DNA from 4 places in the Mesobacillus sp. ABV4_180 genome. Region 4 is predicted to be linked to each of the others. Evidence: predicted binding sites of a transcription regulator. Region 4 holds the regulator's gene; each other region holds the start of a gene.
What was found. Region 4 encodes Rex, which represses fermentation and respiration genes when NADH is low (regulators of the CRP and FNR family bind a similar motif). Its sites were predicted from a motif close to TTGTGAAATATTTCACAA; they were not measured.
Positions count from the first base shown of each region.

Region 1: ACXAEA_RS21540 (DoxX family membrane protein) is a predicted target of Rex. The motif match lies at 2,449-2,466, and genes of this name have one in related genera.
Region 2: ACXAEA_RS02595 (AtpZ/AtpI family protein) is a predicted target of Rex. The motif match lies at 4,330-4,347, and genes of this name have one in related genera.
Region 3: pflB (formate C-acetyltransferase) is a predicted target of Rex. The motif match lies at 2,152-2,169, and genes of this name have one in related genera.

Region 1 covers NZ_JBSWTJ010000001.1:4,238,224-4,243,516, reverse strand. Annotated here, with positions in the region: gene ACXAEA_RS21570 (ZIP family metal transporter) at 1-105, opposite strand, end outside; gene ACXAEA_RS21565 (hypothetical protein) at 232-387, opposite strand; gene ACXAEA_RS21560 (nuclear transport factor 2 family protein) at 507-911, opposite strand; gene ACXAEA_RS21555 (SRPBCC family protein) at 1,021-1,485, opposite strand; gene ACXAEA_RS21550 (DUF1801 domain-containing protein) at 1,498-1,920, opposite strand; gene ACXAEA_RS21545 (VOC family protein) at 1,945-2,316, opposite strand; gene ACXAEA_RS21540 (DoxX family membrane protein) at 2,541-3,056, shown strand; gene ACXAEA_RS21535 (GNAT family N-acetyltransferase) at 3,592-4,515, shown strand; gene ACXAEA_RS21530 (GNAT family N-acetyltransferase) at 4,555-5,010, opposite strand; gene ACXAEA_RS21525 (YdeI/OmpD-associated family protein) at 5,035-5,293, opposite strand, start outside.
Region 2 covers NZ_JBSWTJ010000001.1:497,296-502,588, reverse strand. Annotated here, with positions in the region: gene atpA (F0F1 ATP synthase subunit alpha) at 1-1,216, opposite strand, end outside; gene ACXAEA_RS02620 (F0F1 ATP synthase subunit delta) at 1,241-1,777, opposite strand; gene atpF (F0F1 ATP synthase subunit B) at 1,774-2,301, opposite strand; gene atpE (F0F1 ATP synthase subunit C) at 2,539-2,754, opposite strand; gene atpB (F0F1 ATP synthase subunit A) at 2,829-3,539, opposite strand; gene ACXAEA_RS02600 (ATP synthase subunit I) at 3,562-3,933, opposite strand; gene ACXAEA_RS02595 (AtpZ/AtpI family protein) at 3,941-4,162, opposite strand; gene ACXAEA_RS02590 (S8 family serine peptidase) at 4,420-5,293, opposite strand, start outside.
Region 3 covers NZ_JBSWTJ010000001.1:2,027,814-2,033,106, forward strand. Annotated here, with positions in the region: gene pflB (formate C-acetyltransferase) at 1-2,067, opposite strand, end outside; gene ACXAEA_RS10330 (cupredoxin domain-containing protein) at 2,489-2,938, opposite strand; gene ACXAEA_RS10335 (DHH family phosphoesterase) at 3,077-4,273, shown strand; gene ACXAEA_RS10340 (D-alanyl-D-alanine carboxypeptidase family protein) at 4,478-5,293, shown strand, end outside.
Region 4 covers NZ_JBSWTJ010000001.1:49,888-55,180, forward strand. Annotated here, with positions in the region: gene ACXAEA_RS00205 (lysostaphin resistance A-like protein) at 1-278, shown strand, start outside; partial or broken gene ACXAEA_RS00210 (YdiK family protein) at 282-481, shown strand; gene ACXAEA_RS00215 (redox-sensing transcriptional repressor Rex) at 508-1,164, opposite strand; gene moaC (cyclic pyranopterin monophosphate synthase MoaC) at 1,192-1,686, opposite strand; gene ACXAEA_RS00225 (ABC-F family ATP-binding cassette domain-containing protein) at 1,841-3,769, shown strand; gene tsaD (tRNA (adenosine(37)-N6)-threonylcarbamoyltransferase complex transferase subunit TsaD) at 4,983-5,293, opposite strand, start outside.

The sequences.
Region 1 (5,293 bases), 4.2 Mb from region 4:
GATAAAGCCAATTACCTTTTTCGGGATCGTAAACATCATAGCAGCCAGAGAACCGAGCAAAACCGCCGAACCAGAAATCGCGCCCCACATGGCCGCAATCCACATATGTACTCTCCTTTCGGTGAAATTTCATTGGTAATATAATTTCCCATCTAAAGGGAGATTATTATCATGGGGACGGTTCTCACGTTTCACAATAACCAAAATAGCTCGCCTATGATGGCGAGCTATTTATACGTCTTTAATCTGATTTCTTGCTGTTCTTTTATCGGAAATCTCAATATATCGAATTGTTTCCCTCTGAAGCTTACGATAGGATGCTGTCAGCAAAGCCGCTCCGGCTGAAAGCAATGAGGCCATGAGCAGTTTTTTTCTAGTCTTATCCATGATCTCCCTCCAATTTCAACTATCCTTTTCTTTTAACCTATTCCCTTTTTTATAGCACTTGTAACATAGGGGCGGTTCTCCTATTCCATTCTGGAACACGAGAACCGTCCCCGTGTTTCTTAATGAATCGCCTCTTCCGTCTCCCTGACAATCTTCCACTTTCCATCAATAAGCTTCCAGTTTTCAATCGTGAACAGGCTCGCTAAAATCTCTTCATTTTTCACGATGAGCTGTTCATAAAAGACTACGGCATTTTCATTATTCCCGAAGCGGATCACTCTGTTTTCAAATCTTTTCTGGCACCCGAGGAAGTGCATGACAGACTGCTTCATGCCATCAATGGCGTCTTGTTTGGAGAAAATCATCGGCTGGTTATGGGTACCTTTGAAAAAGGCAACATAATAGTCATCCGTCATTCGGTCCAAAGCTGAAGTGTCGCCTGAGGTCATTGCGTTATTCCAGTCGTCGAGAAAAGTGTCGTGCATCCGTGTGAATTCTTTTATCGAATTTTTAAGTTTTACCATAGGTTAAGCCTCGCATTCGTTTGGGAATATAAGTAAATTCGTGAACAGAGTCCACTTTCCCTCTGAAAAAACAAAAGCTGCCAAAATAAATGGCAGCCAATCCCGCAGATTATTTACTCGTCATTTTTTCATCAAGATACTTGAGAATCATTTCCCAGGCTGAATCGTGCCGGCTCTTGGATTCTTCATCCGGGAATCCATTGTGTGTCAGGCTCAAAAGGGTCCCGCTCTGTTTGGGTTCAAGTTCGATTGTCACCACTGTTTCCGCACCTTTTGTTCCGCTTGCACCAGTCAGCCAGGTGAATTCAATCAGGCGATCCGGCATTAAACGAAGGAATCTTCCGTAATGGGGGTGACGCTGCTCCACGGTATCTTCCGCAGCTTTAAAAACGGTCTCGAAGAAAAAGACGGAATTGACCTCTGCCTTCATAATCAGTGTTCCAGGTGCCGCAAACCATTCATCGAACTTTTCGGTCCACGCTTGGTAAAGGACGTGAGGCGGGGACTCCATTAAGCGTTCAACCGTAAAGCCGAGCGGCCTTGCTGATAAGTCTGGTATTGTGATAGGTTCCAATTTATATTCTCCTTACTTAGCGGGATATCTATCTTGTAAAAAGGCCACAGACTGATTGATTAATGCTTTTAAAACATCTACATCAATATCTGCGATTTTATTAATGTACACACAAGCTTTTCCAGAAGTATGCTTGCCAAAATCCTTTAATAGCGCTTCTCTTTCGGTGTCGCCGGTGGCAAAATACAAGCTGATTTTCGCTTTCCGGGGTGAGAAGCCAACGAGCGGCGCATCGCCTTCGTGGCCGGTTTCGTACTTATAATGGTAGGATCCAAATCCGATGATGCTCGGTCCCCACATCTTCGCTGGATATCCAGTCGTTTCTGTAAAAATGTCCAATAGCCTGTACGCATCCTCACGCTTTTTCGGATTGTCGACAGCTTCAATGAACTCAATGACACTATTGTCATTTTCCTTTGTTTTCAGTTCGTACATCTCAAGGATTCTCCTATTCTTTTTTTATCTATGTTGGTCTACAAGAATCTGATTGCCGTCAGGATCTTCAATCATGAAATGGGCTGGCCCTTCTCCTGATTCATTTGCCTCAGCCAGGAACTTTACACCGTGTTCTTTCAGTTGCTTTTGAAGTTCGCGAACATCCGTAAAACTTTCCAGATTTTCGGCATTTTGGTTCCAGCCTGGATTGAAGGTAAGGATATTCTTTTCAAACATCCCCTGGAACAGTCCGATAATGCAATTCTCATTCTTCATGATCAGCCAATTTTGTGTAATGTCCCCACCCAGGTCTTTAAATCCAAGATTTTCGTAAAAAGCTTTTGAAGCTGCAAGGTCTTTTACCGTTAAGCTTACAGAAAATGCACCAAGTTTCATGTTTTCTACCACCTTTTATAGAATGAAAATTCTGATATTAATCTAAATTTAGTATAGACAAGCATTCTAAAATTTACAATGAAGCACATAAAAAAACCCTTGTCATAATTCGTTCAAAACATTTCAACAGAATTGTGAATTGATTCACAAAAACCCCTATTTTCGAGATATATTTGATATCTTATAAGTGTAATAATACTAAATAACTTAATGGAGTGAGGAAAATGTTTGCAAAGTGGTTAAGAGAAAATAACATTGCTGCTGGCCTGTTGACTGTCATTAGGGTTTGGCTAGGATATAACTGGATGACTGCCGGATGGGGCAAATTGACTGGGGAAGGATTCGATGCTTCCGGCTATTTGAAAAATGCTGTAGCGAATCCAGTTAAGGGTCCAGATGGAAACATGGTATACGGCTGGTACGTGAGCTTCCTGGAAAGCTTTGCACTACCGAACGTCGAACTGTTCAACTTCATCGTTCCGCTTGGTGAATTCCTTGTCGGACTTGGTTTGATCCTTGGTACACTGACAACTGCTGCAATGTTCTTCGGCCTTGTGATGAACTTCAGTTTCTTCCTTGCCGGAACAGTATCTCACAACCCAACTGACATCTTCTTCGGCTTCATCATCCTGGCTGCTGGCTTCAACGCAGGCAAGTACGGCTTAGACCGCTGGGTAGTGCCATTCATCCGCAAAACTGTTTTGAAACGCGGTGAAGAAGGCGTCCGCAGCGCAGCTTAACCTTAGTTACATCCCCCTTTAAAATAAATTGGCTGCCGGGAAATTTCTCGGCGGCTATTTTTGTTTCGGGTATAGAGTCTTCTTATATTACCTTATTGGGGTTTGCTACCCTAAAGTCTTTCTATGTTATCTTTATTAGGTTTGCCAACTGGTTTCGGGCATATAGAGTCTTTCTATGTTCCCTTTATTGGGTTTGCCGACTGGTTTTTGGCTTATAGAGTCTTTCTATGTTCCCATTATTGAGTTTGCCAACTGGTTTCGGGCATATAGAGTCTTTCTATGTTCCCTTTATTGGGTTTGCCACCTGGTTTCGGGCATATAGAGTCTTTCTTTTGGGGATATATGTGTATCCATCTAATTTAAGGTCTAGAATTAGCCTAATACCAGAACGCGAGAACCGTCCCCATGTTTCTTAATCAAACGTTTGATTAAGAAAAATTGTGATTGGTAAACGGATAATTATTTCATATTCAACATGAACAGGTTGAATTATAATCGAATTAGTGTGAATTTTTAAAAATGGGGGGTGGATTCAGTGAAAACCATTCAGAATCCATGGATTAAGCTTAAGGGGAATATTGATGCTGATGACTATGAAATGATCAGCCAACTTCAGGAGCGCTGCATTCAACACGATGGCACGGCTCTTAAACTGGAGCTTGATTACAAGCTTGGGGTTAACAATGACGGCAGCAAGGGTGTTCAAGACATAAATGAGTTTTTGTATTTCGATGGGGAGAAGTTGATTGGCTATATTGGTGTTTGCAGTTTTGGCGGCCCGTGGGAAATCAATGGCGTGGTGGATCCGGATTACAGGCGTCAGGGTGTGTTCACTAAATTATTTGAGCTGGTTCAGCAGGAATGGAAGCGTAGGAATTCTGGCAGCATGCTGCTGTTAAGTGACCGCAGCTCGGAATCTGGCCAGAAATTCATCGCTGGAATTGGTGCAGGGTACAAGCATTCAGAGTATGAGATGTTCTTGAAAAAGGATGATCAAGTCCTAACTCAAGATCTATCGTCTGGAATCACCTTCAGAAAAGCAACCAATGGGGATGCCAGGGAAATCGCCCGTCAGAATGCGATTTATTTTAACGACGAATACAATGAAAATGACTTTGAAGACATTGAGGCAGAAACCGAGGAGATGATTCTCCCTGAAGAAGAGGAAAAGCGGGGGATGACCTCTTACCTTGTTGAAAAAGACGGACAGATCATTGGAAAAGTGAATCTCCAGCTGACTTCCAAGCTTGGTGCCATCTTCGGTCTTGGAGTCCTGCCGGAGTACCGGCGCAAGGGATATGGAAGAGCACTACTCCTCATGGCGGTCGAGAAGCTGAAAGAAGCAAACGCAAAGGAAATCATGCTGCAGGTAGCGGCCGAAAATTCCAACGCGCTCAACCTTTATAAGTCATGCGGATTTGTGGAAACATCCACGATGGATTATTTTGAATTGAAATAGTTAATACAATATAGGACGGCTTCCTAAGCCGTCCTATTCTTATAATTTCATCGTCATAAACACACTATTATCGTCTTCCACATAATCCCCAAATGGCGGGCAGTATTCAAAGCCGTATTTTTCATAAAGCTTCCTTGCAGGGACGAATGCCTCCATTGAACCGGTTTCCAGGCTTAGTCTTGAATAGCCGCGCTCCCTGGCTTCCTTGATGATGTGCTCGAGCATGGCCTGTGCAACTCCTTTTCGGAGATGGGCAGAGGCCGTCCTCATCGATTTGAGCTCACCATGCTGGGAATCAAGCTCCTTCATTGCACCGCAGCCCATGAGCTGCTCACCTTCCCAGGCTGTCCAGAAGGAAATCTCCGGTTTCTTTAACTTATCAAGCCCCAGCGCATGAATGCTTTCGGGAGGGGAGTGAAGCGTCATCCCGTGCAAATGTTCCCCGATTAATGAAACCACTTCAGAACCTGTTAGATCATCGACTTTAATTTTCATAAAAAAACCCCCCGGAGATTGAAACTATTTCTTTTTCTGGCGGAATAAATCGATTGATTTATACCCTTGTGATAAAATCTCGACCATTTGTTCCTGGCGTTTTTCGCGCGTTTTTTGCTGCTTGGCAGAGAATATGTAACGAGCCCAATCTTTTTGGTAGCCTGGGGTCAGTTCTTTATAAAATTGTTGCTCATTTGGATGATCAGTTAGTAATTTCTCAACATCCTGGACGTTGTCCTCGTAATCAGCCACACACTGGCTTGCCGCTGATGACTTTTGTGCT
Region 2 (5,293 bases), 450 kb from region 4:
TTGCTTTGTCAAGGTCAGAACCGAACTGAGCAAATGCTTCCAATTCACGGTATGAAGCAAGGTCAAGACGAAGTGTACCAGATACCTTCTTCATCGCTTTGATTTGAGCGGATCCACCTACACGGGATACAGAAAGACCTGCGTTGATCGCTGGACGTACGCCAGAGAAGAATAGGTCAGACTGCAAGAAGATCTGTCCGTCTGTGATTGAGATAACGTTCGTTGGAATGTAAGCAGATACGTCGCCTGCTTGTGTTTCAATGAACGGAAGTGCTGTGATTGAACCTGCGCCTTTAGCGTCGCTCAACTTAGCAGCACGCTCTAGTAAGCGTGAGTGCAAGTAGAATACATCCCCTGGGTAAGCTTCGCGGCCTGGAGGACGGCGAAGTAGCAAGGAAAGTTCACGGTATGCAGCCGCTTGTTTAGAAAGATCATCATATACTACAAGCACGTGCTTACCTTCGTACATGAATTCTTCCGCCATCGTTACACCAGCGTAAGGAGCTAGGTATAAGAGTGGAGCAGGCTGTGATGCAGATGCTGTAACAACGATAGAATATTCTAACGCGCCGTGCTTACGGAGAGTTTCAACCGCATTACGTACAGTTGATTCTTTCTGTCCGATTGCAACGTAGATACAGATCATGTCCTGGCCTTTTTGGTTAAGGATTGTATCGATCGCTACAGACGTTTTACCAGTCTGGCGGTCACCGATGATCAACTCACGCTGTCCGCGGCCGATTGGAACAAGAGCGTCGATCGCCTTGATACCAGTCTGCAACGGCTCATGAACTGATTTACGGTCCATTACGCCTGGTGCATTGTATTCGATCGGACGAGTTTTCGTTGTATTGATTGGACCCATGCCGTCAACTGGCTGTCCAAGTGGGTTAACTACGCGGCCGATAAGCTGTTCCCCAACAGGAACCTCCATGATGCGGCCCGTACGGCGTACCTCGTCACCTTCGCGGATGTCCGTGAAAGGTCCAAGGATAATGATACCGACGTTATTTTCTTCAAGGTTTTGTGCCATACCCATAACGCCGTTTGAAAATTCAACAAGTTCTCCAGCCATGACATTGTCGAGGCCATGAGCACGGGCGATACCGTCACCAACACTGATAACTGTACCCACATCACTCACTTGAATTTCCGACTGATAATTTTCGATTTGCGATTTTATCAGCGCACTGATTTCTTCAGCTTTGATGCTCATGAGTTTCACCCCTATCTACGAATCTTAGCCTAGCAATTTACGTTCTAAACGATCTAGCTTGCCTCGCAAGCTGCCGTCAAAAATGCGATTTCCAATGCGAAGCTTTACGCCTCCGAGCAAATTGGAATCCACAATGTTTTCGATTTGAAGTGTCTGCTTGCCAACCTGCGGCGCGAACGCAGCCGAAATAGCTTCAGCTTGTTCTGCAGTAAGCGGCTGGACACTGTAAACTTTCGCTTCAGCAACACCTTTTGCATCATTTGCAAGGGCGATGAACTGCTCAGCGACTTCTGCGATCTGGTCTTCGCGGTGGCGGTCAACCAGGATCATCAGTGTGTTAAGTACATATGTGCTTGCTGTTCCGAATGCTTGTTTTAAAAGCTCTTTCTTCTTTTCATTAGAAAGCTTAGGAGACTTTAAAAAGACAGTCAGTTCAGGTGTGTTCGTTACAACTTCTTTCACTGCGCGAAGCTCTTCCTCAACTTGAGCAAGAACCTGCTTTTCAGAAGCGATCTGGAAAAGTGCCAGGGCATAGCGCTTTGCTACTGTCGAGTTGCTCATCGGGCATTACCCGCCTCTTGAATGTATTCATTGATGAGTTTCGCCTGGTCAGCAGCTGAAATTTCCTTTTCGATTACTTTAGAAGCAATCAATACAGAAAGTGATGCAACTTGTTCGCGGATTGCAGCGACAGCCTGCTCTTTCTGCTGTTCAATTTCAAGCTTTGCAGCTTCTTTGATTCTGTCAGATTCAGTGCGTGCAAGTGCAATGATTTCATCACGCTGTACATCGCCCTGTTTCTTAGCATTTTCAATAAGGCCCTGTGCTTCTGTGCGTGCCTGCTTAAGCATTTCACGCTGTTCTTCCAAAAGTTTATGCGCTTCAGCACGGCTCTTTTCAGCCGCTCCGATTTCGCCAGCGATGTGCTCTTCACGTTCCTTCATGATGCCCATCAATGGACCCCAAGCGAACTTCTTGAGCAATGCTAACAAAACGAGGAACATAATCAGCTGGAATAAGATATCTCCTGTGTTCAAGCCACCGTGTGCTCCTTCAGTAGCTGCTCCCAATACTAAAAAATTCATTGTTAACACCCTCGATTCACTCCCTTCAAGAGTTGTTCCGTGATTTCAAAAGCGTAAGCGCTTAGTTCAGCCATAACAGGCATAAGACGACGCGCTGCGGACGGCCTGTCTGCAAAGAGCAGGCTTGCCCATTTTTATATCAAACGATTGTTTGTGTTCATTTTCAAAAAGAGCTTACATAATAGAATGGCGAAGGTTCGCGCGGAATGATCTTCGCCATTGCTTTGTGTTTATCGATTATTCAGCGCCAATAACCATGAACGCGATAACTACAGCGATGATAGGAATCGCTTCAACCAATGCAACCCCGATGAACATTGTAGTTTGAAGCATACCTTTAGCTTCTGGCTGGCGAGCCATACCTTCTACTGTACGTGATACGATCAAACCGTTACCAATACCTGCACCAAGTGCTGCTAAACCGATTGCGATTGCTGCTGCTAAAAGACCCATTATAAAGTTCCTCCTTTAATGTATGAAAAAATAGTTTTTTAAAAAGTTTTGTCCATTAAATGAACAGGTATATATTAATGGTCATGGCTCACTTTATGAGAGAGATAAACCATCGTTAACATTGTGAAGATGAACGCCTGGATTCCACCGACGAAAACGGAGAATCCTTGCCAAGCAAGCATTGGAATGATTGCGGCCAAATGTCCGCCTACTCCAGTTGCGAGTCCGGCTGCAAGCAGGGAAAGTAGAATTTCACCCGCGTAAATGTTTCCGTAAAGACGGAGACCAAGAGTAAGCGTATTTGCGAACTCTTCAATGATTTTGATCGGGAACATAAACCAGAATGGTTTGAAGAATTCCTTCCCGTATTCAGCAGTCCCCTTCAGCTTGACACCATAGTAGTGGGATAAACCTACAACCATGACTGCAAGAGTCAGAGTGATGACTGGGTCAGCTGTTGGTGATTTCCACCAAAGCACACCGTCATAAGTGACTGAGAATGGAAGTCCTAGCATGTTGGAAACAAAGACGTACATCATCAATGTAATACCAAGCACGTGGAATCTTCCCCCGTCTTTCCAGTCCATCGCACTGTTGATGATTCCTTTTACAAAGTCCATTACCCATTCCATGAAGTTCTGGATCCCTGTCGGTTTCATCGCTAGATTGCGAGTGGAAAGAACTGCGATGATGAAAACGATAGCGGATGCTACAGTGATCATCAGCATATTTGCCAGGTTAAAATTAAGCCCTAAAAAATCAACTATTGGGGCTCCATGTGCCATAAATATTCACCTCTCTTCCCCGCTATTTACGTTTATGAAAAGACTGGACAAAAAAATCTATCATAATGACAATATAGGATGTCATTAATCCCAAAACGGAAAAAATAAGACTTATGCGATCTGGATATTTCATCGCAATGATGACTACAAGCGCACCAGTTGCGAGCCTCGAAACGAATCCAAGTGAACGCACCTTCTTCCCCTGCAAAACCGAGTCCCCAAAACGATCCATTTTCCTTGTGAGCTGCCATAAATTGAACAAACCAAGGCTTGTACCAAAAATCAATCCGGCAAATTCAGATTGATAGCTTGTAAAAGCATACCCTAGTACGTACAGCGACAACAAGGTAAATATGTATTTTCGATAACGTTGGAACATATCCTTAATTTCCATTTACGGCTTAGTCTCCCGAGAAGAAGTGTTGGACGAGGCGGAGCATGGCATATACACCTGCCGCCAATCCGATCAGCAATCCGAATATTAAGAAAAGCGGGTCTGTACCAAGGGTACGGTCGAGCCATCTGCCGGAAAAAATGCCAATTAAAATGGAACCTACCAATTGAGATAGTATAGCGGACATGAGTGCCATCGCTTTATATGGGTGGCGGTTGTTTCGGCGCATAAAAAACGCATCCTCGCTATTGAGAATGGACGAATCAGGGGGTGAAAAATATTTTTCGAAAAAACAAAAATTTTCACTTAAAAAAGCTTGCAAATCAACATTGAAAACCTTATCATTTTATGCCCTTTGTAAGCATACAATAGGCTATTGTCAATGTCAATCCATTGGGGTGAAAAAATTCACAAAGTTTTCACTGTGAATATATGCCATAAAATCTATTCTGAAATTATATTATAAAAACAAGGCCGGAAGGAAAATCACCTTCTTCCAGCCCTGTTTTCTTTCTGATTTTTGCTGATTGTGACCACCGCATCGATGGTACTTTCGCGACCAGCTTTTTTAGCAAAAACCTTGGCTAGATATACTCCATCCTGTGGCAGATCTTCATTCGGTATTTCCTTCGAAATCATCCCGTTTTCCATTTTCCTTCCCCAGTCCAGAAACCCGACAAAGCGGTACTGATCCGGATCGAACAGGGCGATGCCGAACTCATCGGCCCCTCCAGGCAGATAGACTTCATATCGATAAGCATCCCCATTGTCTGCTGGTGCAAAATCGAAGCCCATCACTCGTGGATAATCTGGTTCCTCAAGGACATACAAGTAAGGAATCCTGATCTTAATTTTTCCATCGTTTAAAATCAGGCTGCCATCGTGTATTTTATCCTTTAAATGTTCTGGGCTGACCTTCATCGCCACATCAACTTTTTTCACTTCATTAGGTTCTAGAGTAAAAGTAAAGGGCAGCTCCCATTCGATGCCGTTTTCACTTTTTGGAACGGAGAATGAGTAGCTCTTTGTACTTTTACTTATATTCTTAACTTCAAGCTTCGAACTGTGGCGGTGCATATTATCCGCTAGCTGAAATTTTCCGAATTGCAGCGACCCGGGAATCACCAGACTCTCCGCCTTGATTGCCGCTTCAGTCTGAATTCTGCCCGCCCCCTGTTCGAACGTTCTGTACGTCTTACCATTCAGGTCGGCAATCTGCTGGGCTGTATTCATGATCGCTGCTTTGATTTCATCCGGGCTCCATTCCGGGTGCGCCTGTTTAATGAGGGCTGCGGCACCTGCGACATGTGGAGCAGCCATGCTTGTACCCTGAAGAGAAAGGTATCCTCCGGGAATCGTA
Region 3 (5,293 bases), 2.0 Mb from region 4:
TACATTTAGGTGATGGCCATCCTTGATGGCGTAACCGTCAAGAATGGAAACAAGATTGTTCGTACGGCTTTCTTCATCTTTTCCGAGTGCTTTTGGAACGATGGAGAAGGTGTTTGAAATGCCGTCCATGGCGTAGCTGTATGGCAGTTTTGCCACAGAAGACAGGGAGGCGAGTGTTCCTTTCGTATCGCGTCCGTGCATAGGGTTAGCACCAGGCGCAAATGGTTCACCAGCACGTCTGCCGTCAGGAGTGTTGCCTGTCTTCTTGCCATACACTACGTTTGATGTGATCGTAAGGATTGACATAGTATGCAATGAGTTCCGATAGGTCGGATGCTTGCGAAGCTTCGTCATGAAGTTCTTTACTATCTCAACTGCTATGCTGTCTACACGGTTATCGTTGTTGCCGTATTTAGGGAAGTCACCTTCTGTTTCAAAATCAACTGCAATGCCATTTTCGTCACGGATCACTTTAACCTTTGCATGCTTGATTGCACTCAGGGAGTCGGCTACAACACTAAGTCCGGCGATTCCGGTTGCCATTGTGCGAAGGACTTCTGTATCATGGAGTGCCATCTCAATTCTTTCATAGCTGTATTTATCGTGCATGTAATGAATGACATTTAGGGTATTGATATAAAGTCCTGCCAGCCATTCCATGACGTGATCGAATTTCGACATCACGTCCATATAATCAAGCACTTCGGAAGTGATCGGGTTGAAGGCCGGTGCTACCTGGACCTTTAATTTTTCATCTACACCCCCATTGATGGCGTAAAGCAAAGCTTTTGCAAGGTTGGCACGTGCACCGAAGAACTGCATTTGCTTACCTATTTCCATTGCTGATACACAACATGCAATACCGTAGTCATCTCCATATTCACAGCGCATAAGGTCATCGTTTTCGTACTGGATTGAGCTGGTTTTGATGGACATCTCAGCACAATACTTCTTAAAGTTTTCAGGCAGGGCAGGGGACCATAAAACAGTCAGGTTAGGTTCCGGGGCTGGCCCAAGATTATCAAGTGTATGAAGGAAGCGGAAAGAGTTCTTTGTTACAAGGGATTTACCGCTATGTGCCATGCCGCCGATTGATTCGGTTACCCAAGTAGGGTCACCGCTGAATAATTCATTGTAATCTGGAGTGCGGGCAAATTTGACTAATCGAAGCTTCATAACGAAGTGGTCGACAAGTTCCTGCGCCTCCTGCTCTGTTAATGTCCCGTTTTGCAGATCACGTTCAATGTATATGTCAAGGAATGTTGCCACACGGCCAAGGCTCATCGCTGCACCGTTTTGTTCTTTAATTGCTGCAAGGTAGGCAAAGTACACCCACTGGAAGGCTTCTGCTGCGTTGGATGCTGGCTTGGAGATGTCATATCCATAACTCTCTGCAAGCTGCTTCAATTCATTCAATGAACGGTATTGTTCAGAAATTTCTTCTCTCAGGCGCATTGTGTCCTCAGTCATGACACTGCTCGTCATTCCATGGTCTTTTTTCTTTTGTTCCATCAAGAAGTCGACACCGTAAAGTGCGACCCGGCGATAGTCGCCAATAATGCGCCCGCGGCCATATGCGTCAGGTAGGCCAGTGATAATTCCTGCTTTTCGTGCCTGGAGCATTTCCTTTGTGTAAACATCAAAGACACCCTGGTTATGAGTTTTGCGGAAATCGGTGAAGATTTTTTCTACTTCTTTATCCAATTCATAGCCATATGCTTCACAAGCAGCTTTCGCCATGCGAATACCGCCGTAAGGCTGCATAGAGCGTTTGAATGGCTGATCTGTCTGGAAGCCGACAACTTTTTCCTTGTTTTTATCAAGGTAGCCAGGTCCATGTGAAGTAATGGTAGAAACAACTTTAGTATCCATATTGAGGACACCGCCGTTATCACGTTCCTGCTTCGTTAACTCCATTACTTGATTCCATAAAAGGTTTGTTTCCTCAGTTGCTCCTTCAAGAAAATTTGCATCGCCAGTATACTCATAGTAATTTTTTAATATAAAATCCCGTACGTTGATTTCTTCCTGCCAGGTACCAGTTTTAAACCCTTTCCATTGTTCCATTATGGTTCACCTCTAGTAATTGTTTATATAACAGTTATCACACTTTCATCATACTACGACTGAAACAGATTTAGTGTGACAGATTTGTGAAAGTGTGAACAATCCTTGAATAATGAGTGTTTGCTGTTTAACCAACCTGCTGAATTTGGAGGCTGTACTATAATTGGGAGGTGGTTTTCCGTAACTGTTGTATGAAAGTATGCTTCATATTTTCAATCGTAACAGCAATTGTTTTCACTGTGTTTATGGGGTTTTGTATGTTTTGTGTCAAAAAGAAAAAACAGGATACAAAATCCTGTTTTCTGGTGGGATAGGAATTTATAGAATTTTTCGGTTGTGTATAACCGCAGTCAGAAATCTTAATCTAGCTCCAGAGCTTGCCGGGCTGAACGATGCGCTTGCGCTTTTTGTTCTAGCCTAATCAGTCAACCACAATATATGCGATCATGGGGCCATTATTTTCTGCTGAAGGGTGCGTCATGCAAATTAGCCTATAGGTTCCTTCCTTGTCAAATTGTAATGGTATCACAGTGTTTTCTCCCTTTTTTACGACCCCTTTTATATCTGTTCCTTCAATGATGAAGGGATGTTCTTTTCCATTTACTCCACGGATCACCAAGCGGACTTTTTCACCCTTTTCCATGATGATCGTTCCAGGATCCCAACGATAGGCTTCAATCTCTTTGCCGTCATCAGTTGAAGATTTGAACTCTCCTGTAACCATGTGGATCTCACGGATTTTATCATTTTGCCCTCCAATTGCGGGTGTTGCATCAGGCTTTAAGCTCATCCACAAGGATCCAATGATGGCAATAAAAACGATAAGTGCGAATAAATATATAGCCCTTTTTTTAACCACAAAGAAATGCATTAAATCAACTCCTTTATATCCTTTGTAAATGTTATGCTAATCCCTATGGAGAACTTGTCTATTTTTTTAGAAATTTCTTTTGTATAGATTAGTACTGTAAAAACACACTATAGATTAGATTAAATCAAGGAGGAAGCTATGTATCGTTTATTTACGCATAACGATTTGGATGGGGTAGCCTGCGGAATTTTATTTAAGCTAGCCTTCGGAGATAAAGCTGAAGTAAGGTATAACTCAGTTTCAGGGCTGAATTACCAGGTTCAACGCTATTTCGAAAAGTTGAATGACCGAATGAAGAAAGAAGATCACCTTTATATCACTGATTTGTCAGTCAATGAGGACAATACGGAAAAAATAAATCAGTTCGTGAATGAAGGGGGCAAGGCGAAGCTTATAGACCATCATAAAACTGCTTTGCATTTCAACGACTTATCTTGGGGCTTCGTAAAAATAGAAGACGAAGAAGGTACGTTGACTAGTGCTGCTTCATTGGTATATGCGTATTTGGTGCAGGAGGAACACCTGCAAAAAAATGGTTCTCTTGATGAGTTTGTAGAGCTTGTCAGGCAGTATGATACGTGGGACTGGGACATTCTCAAGAATTACAAAGCTAAAAACCTGAATGACTTATTCTTTTTGATATCGATAGAAGAATTTGAAGAGCGAATGATATCTCGTTTGAGATCTGGAGACGCTTTCGATTATGATGACTTCGAAGTAAAGCTTCTTGAAATGGAAGAGGATAAAATCGAACGTTATATCAGGAGGAAAAAGCGGGAGATTATCCAAATCGAAACGAACGGGTTGTTTGCCGGTATAGTACACGCAGAGTCTTATCATTCTGAATTGGGAAACGAGTTAGGTAAGGAGTATCCACATCTTGATTATATTGCTATCCTCAATTTGGGTGGAAAGAAAATCAGTTTCAGGACAATCCATAATCATGTAGATGTTTCAGCGGTTGCAGGTGAATTTGGTGGGGGAGGACATGCGAAGGCTTCTGGGTGTTCTATGAGTGCAGAGGCCTATAAACGCTACATTGAACAGGCTTTTCCGCTTGATCCGATCAAGCAGGATGCGTTTAAAAACACCTATAACCTGAAAGAATCTGACAAAGGCTGTTTATATGAAGATCGTGAACGGAACCTATTTTTTATCTTCAAGGAAGGAGAGCGATATTCCGTTTTAATGGAAAATAATGAACGTACAGTCCCGTTTGAAGATTTTGCGGCAGCAGAACATTTTTTAAAAAGGAAGTTTGGTGCAGCACTTGCCAGGGATGAAATATATTTCGGTTATCTTGAATCCTACATTTATGGTTCTTTAACTAAATAAAACCCATCATTTGATGGGTTTTTTTAATGGATGAGGCGTGGCTTGGATTGAACATATAGCCATTTCGAATCGATTATCGCTTATAAAAAAGTTTACACACATTTTTTTAAAGTTCCATTTATATTAAAATTAATTAACATTGCAGAAAATTCGACATCATTCTGCTAAAATATATTGGGAGAAAAGGATACTGGATGTGTGTGGATGAAACAATTTTTGGCGTCATTATTGATGATTTTGATTTGCATTAATTCTTTTAATGGAACAGCACGAGCTGAGGATTCAGAACCAGAGCTGACTTCAGAGGCTGCAATCTTGATGGATACTGAGTCAGGAGCAATCCTCTTCGGAAAGAATGAGGAAACCAGGATGTACCCTGCAAGCCTTACAAAGATTGCTACAGCAATTTATGCAATGAAAAAGGCTGATTTAAATGAAAAGGTCATTGTTAGTGAAGAGGCAGTAAGTATTGATGGCACAAGAGTTTATCTAAATCCCGGGGAGCAGGTGACCTTGAAAAAGCTGATCCAGGGAATGATGATTAACTCTGGCAATGATGCAGCATTGGCAATTGCCATACATTTGGATGGATCGATTGAAAATTACTCGAAAAACATAAATGAATTTCTTAAGTCCGAAATCGGGGTTAAAGCAACCAATTTTGTAAATCCTCATGGTTTATTCGATGAAAATCACTATACAACTGCAAAAGATTTAGGGATGATGGTTAATTATGCAATGAAAAACACCGATTTCCGTGAAATCTTTGGAACAAAACAATTGGCCTGGGATGGAGAATCGTGGGACACTACAATTCTTTCCCACCATCGGATGCTAAAAGGAGAAATCCCGTATGAGGGCGTTACGGGAGGGAAGACGGGTTTTGTAGACCAGTCAAAGCAGACGCTTGCTACCACAGCTGAAAATGGAGAAATGAAATTGACAGCTATCATGCTGAAATCGGAATATAAATTAAAAATCTACCAAGATACCATTAAGCTATTTGAATATGGTTTTGCC
Region 4 (5,293 bases):
GCAGCCTTCATAAGAAAATGAACTTCTTTTTTGCCGCGCTGATCAGCTCCGTGATCTTCGCCCTGGCGCATTTTGAGCCGGAGCACGTGATCTTATACTCAGCGATGGGCTTCACCTTTGCATTTCTTTATGTAAAAACAAAGCGGATCATCGTTCCGATCATCGCCCACGTTACAATGAATACAATGGTTGTCCTGCTTCAATCCGTATTCCGGGAAGACATTGAGAGAATGATAAAAGAAGCAGAGAAAATTCAAAGCTTTATTGGGGGATTTTAAGTTATGAAGCAATCGCCTTTATTTTCAGGCATTGTCTACATCTTGTTAGGCACCTTATTCACCTATTTCGCGATCCAGAATGTGAACGAGTCAGGCTGGGGATTTTTCTCCTATCTCCTCGTCGCGCTTGCCCTTTCGACTTTGGTTCGGGCATCCGGATGATCCTGTTCCATTTCAAATTGAAGCAAATCCAGAAAAAATAGCCCCTTCATCACGAAGGAGCTTTTTTTTATTCTGCGATTTCACTGTCTGTCGGATAATGTTTCAGGAAATAAATCAATGATTGCAGTTCAACAGCCAGGTCTATATGGTGAATTCTGATTGAAGATGGCACATTCAGCCTGGCAGGCGTGAAGTTCAGGATCCCCTTAATATTCGCTTGCACCAATCGGTCCGTAATCGGCTGCGCTACAGCTGATGGAACAGTCAGGATCGCAACCTGAATGCCTTCCTCGACAACTACTTTATCCAGGTCATCCATATGGAAGACCCGTACGTCGCCGATTTGTGTACCTACCTTACCAGGATCGACATCGAAAGCAATTTCGATTTTCGTATTGTTGTTCTTCGAAAAATTATAATTCAAGAACGCCGTTCCCAGATTACCGACACCGATCAAGGCTACTTTCGTAAGTTCATCCTGATCCAATGTCTTCCTGAAAAAGGTCAGCAGGTAATTCACATTGTAGCCGTATCCCTTTTTACCCAATGCCCCAAAGTAGGAAAAATCCCTTCTGATTGTCGCTGAATCTACTTTTACCGCTTCACTTAACTCTGCAGATGATACCCTTTGCTTTCCTGAAGAATGCAAGTTCAATAAGAATCGGTAATACAGCGGCAAACGTTTTGCGGTTGCCTGCGGAATCTTCATAGCATCGTTCGTCATTCTCCATCCTCCACCCTGTCCGAATTTCTACTTCAGCTTCTCTTCTCTCTTAAAATCGCCGTTTTTCCCGCCGGTTTTTTCGACTAAATACGTCTTGCCGATCACCATGCCTTTGTCGACGGCCTTACACATATCATAAACAGTCAGCGCACATGCTGAAGCTGCTGTTAACGCTTCCATTTCTACACCTGTATTCCCTTTCGTTTTTACAGATGCTGAGATGTTTAAAATATAGTCACTTCCATTTTGCTCCCAATCGAACGAAAGGTCAATGCCTGTTAATGGAAGCGGGTGGCACATCGGGATGATTTCAGACGTCTTTTTCGCCGCCATAATGCCAGCTACCTGTGCAACTGCCAGTACATCCCCTTTTTTCATTTTATTTTCAGTTATCCTTACATATATATCCTCATTCACGGTTATGCTTGAATGGGCTAATGCCGTGCGGACCGTCTCAGGTTTGTCGCTGACATCGACCATTTTCGCTCTGCCTTCATCATTAAAATGCGTAAATTCTGCCATGTTCAAGCTCCTCTCATCCAAATGATACACTATTTTCACAAACTTGTGTGTGAACTTTGTTTCTATGTTCACAAATACAATGATCAATCGCATATATTGCCGTGCCTATAGTAATGGGTTACACTATTTCTAAGGCAATAGAGGTGAAAAAATAATGATATTATTACAGGTTAATCAGCTATCAAAATATTTTGCTGCTGATCTTATTTTATCGAATATAAAGTTTGAAATACAGACCCGTGACAGAGTTGCACTAGTCGGCCGTAACGGCGCAGGCAAATCCACCCTGCTGAAAATCATCGCCGGCTACGAATCACATGACGGAGGAGAAATCATCCGCCCTAAAGGTACGTCTATTGGCTATTTAGCCCAGAATACCGGACTGGAGTCAGAGAAAAGCATTTGGGATGAAATGCTGTCCGTTTTTGAGCACCTGCACAGGATGGAAAAGAATCTGCGCAACTTGGAAGAAAAAATGTCGGATCCTGACATCCTGTCGAACAATACCGAATACGAGCGAGTCCTGAAAGAATATGATCTTCTGCAGGTGCAATTCAAGGAAAAGGGCGGCTATCAATATGAAGCGGATATTCGTTCCGTGCTGCACGGCCTGAACTTCCATTCTTTTGATTATTCCACAAAAATCTCAACTCTAAGCGGCGGACAGAAAACCAGGCTCGCCCTGGCAAAGCTGCTGTTGACCCGTCCGGATATCCTGATCCTGGACGAGCCGACAAACCATTTGGACATTGATACGCTCTCCTGGCTTGAGCAATATTTGCAGGGGTATGACGGGGCGATCCTGATCGTTTCCCATGACCGCTACTTTCTTGATAAAGTCGTCAACCAGGTATATGAAATTTCGCGCCATCAGCTGATGAAGTTTCCGGGCAATTATAGCTCTTATTTGGATCAGAAAGCGGAAAATTATGAGCGTGACCTTAAATTGTATGAGAAACAACAGGATGAGATTGCCAAGCTGCAGGATTTTATCCAGCGGAATCTCGCGCGTGCCTCCACGACCAAACGTGCCCAGAGCCGCCGCAAGCAGCTTGAGAAGATCGACAGGATGGACAGGCCATTAGGCGATGAAAAATCCGCTTCCTTCAGCTTTCAAATCGAACGGCAGAGCGGCAATGACGTCCTTAAGGCTGATTCACTTGCTGTAGGCTACAGAAACGAAGCCGTTTCCGAAAATATCACATTTAACCTTTCACGCGGCGATAGCACTGCACTTGTCGGTCCGAATGGTGTGGGAAAGTCTACATTACTGAAGACGATCGTTGAAAAATTGCCTAGGATTGCAGGGAGTATCCAGTACGGTTCCAACGTCTCGATTGGCTACTACGATCAAGAACAGGCCGAACTCAGCTCCAATAAAAAGGTTTTGAATGAACTTTGGGATGAGTACCCTTTGAAACAGGAAAAAGAAATCCGGACTGTCCTTGGGAATTTCCTCTTCTCAGGTGATGATGTCCTTAAAATCGTCTCAACCCTGAGCGGCGGCGAAAAGGCTCGTTTGGCACTTGCAAAGCTGATGCTGCAAAAATCCAACTTCTTGATCCTGGACGAACCAACGAACCATCTGGACCTCGACAGTAAGGAAGTCCTTGAAAATGCCCTGATCGATTATCCGGGCACGATCCTTTTCGTTTCGCATGACCGTTATTTTATCAACAGGATTTCCACAAAAGTCATCGAACTCGACCGTGCAGGTGCTACCGAATATCTTGGGGATTACGATTATTACCTTGAGAAGAAGTTGGAGCAGGAAGAACTGAAGGCACTCGCCGAACAGGCAGCCAAAGCAACTGGCAGCATAGCAGAGTCAGCCAAACAGGATAAATCCTCCTACCAGCAGGATAAAGAAGCAAAGAAATTAGAGCGCCAGCGCAAACGCCGGATGGAAGAAGTCGAAGCAACCATTGAAACGCTCGAATTGGAAGTTGCAGAATACGAAGAATTGCTTTGTGATCCTGATATCTTCCATAATCACGAAAAAACAACTGAAATCAATAATAAAATCGAAGCCATGAAAGAGAAACTCGATGAACTGATGGAAGAGTGGACAGAGCTGGCATAGAAATTGAAGAAGCCGGGCGCAAGAATGAAGTGCCTGGTTTTTTTAATTATCTCGCTTTGATTAAGGGCACAAGTTTTGTCTTCATGTGACCGTTATGCGATACTTTTCTGGTTGACGGGCACAAGTTTCCTATTTATGTGACCGTCATGCGAATCTTATCTGGTTGACGGGCACAAGTTTCGTTTTCATGTGACCGTTATGCGATACTTTTCTGGTTGACGGGCACAAGTTTCGCCCTTATGTGACCGTCATGCGTATCTTTTCTGGTTGACGGGCACAAGTTTCCTCTTCATGTGACCGTCATGCGTATCTTTTCTGCTTGAGGGGCACAAGTTTCGCCCTTATGTGACCGTCATGCGTATCTTTTCTGGTTGACGGGCACAAGCTTCGTCCTTATGTAACCGTCATGCGTATCTTTTCTGGTTGACGGGCACAAGCTTCGTCCTTATGTAACCGTCATGCGTATCTTTTCTGGTTGACGGGCACGAGTTTTGTTTTCATGTGACCGTCATGCCTATCCTTTCTGGTTGACGGGCACAAGTTTCGCCCTTATGTGACCTTCATGCGATACTTTTCTGGTTGACGGGTACAAGTTTCCTCTTCATGTGACCGTCATGCGTATCTTTTCTGCTTGAGGGGCACAAGTTTCGTTCTTATGTGACCGTCATGCGTATCTTTTCTGGTTGACGGGCACAAGCTTCGTCCTTATGTAACCGTCATGCGTATCTTTTCTGGTTGACGGGCACGAGTTTTGTTTTCATGTGACCGTCATGCCTATCCTTTCTGGTTGACGGGCACAAGTTTCGCCCTTATGTGACCTTCATGCGATACTTTTCTGGTTGACGGGTACAAGTTTCCTCTTCATGTGACCGTCATGCGTATCTTTTCTGCTTGAGGGGCACAAGTTTCGTTCTTATGTGACCGTCATGCGTATCTTTTCTGGTTGACGGGCACAAGCTTCGTCCTTATGTAACCGTCATGTAAAAAACTTGATTCACTAGTACAAGTAAACCAGCTTATGCACAGCAAAAAAGTCCCGATTCAAAATCGGGACTTTTTGTTCACATACTTATTCACATATTAAATATTGATTTATAGCTTATCCATAGGGTTTTCCACATTATCCACAAAAAAAGCTTTTTTTATCCACATTATACACAGATTAGCCCCAATTCCGTGAACATATCCACAGAAGAGTCTGACAAATATTTTTTTACTTCCTACTTTCGTTGTGGATAGTTATCTCCAGACCAGGGTTTCCATTCAACGTTAAATCAGCTCGGTGACCTTTTTCATATAACACACTGCCAGCAGCAGCAATCATTGCGGCGTTGTCTGTGCATAATGACAGCGGAGGAATGACTATTTCCACATCTAAATCAGCAAATACTGTTGATAACGTCTCTCTCAAACCTTTGTTTGCCGCAACTCCGCCTGCAAGAAGAACTTGTTTTACACCATATTCCTTCACTGCCTTAAGCGTTTTAGTTACAAGTACATCGATAACGCTTGCCTGGAAGCTTG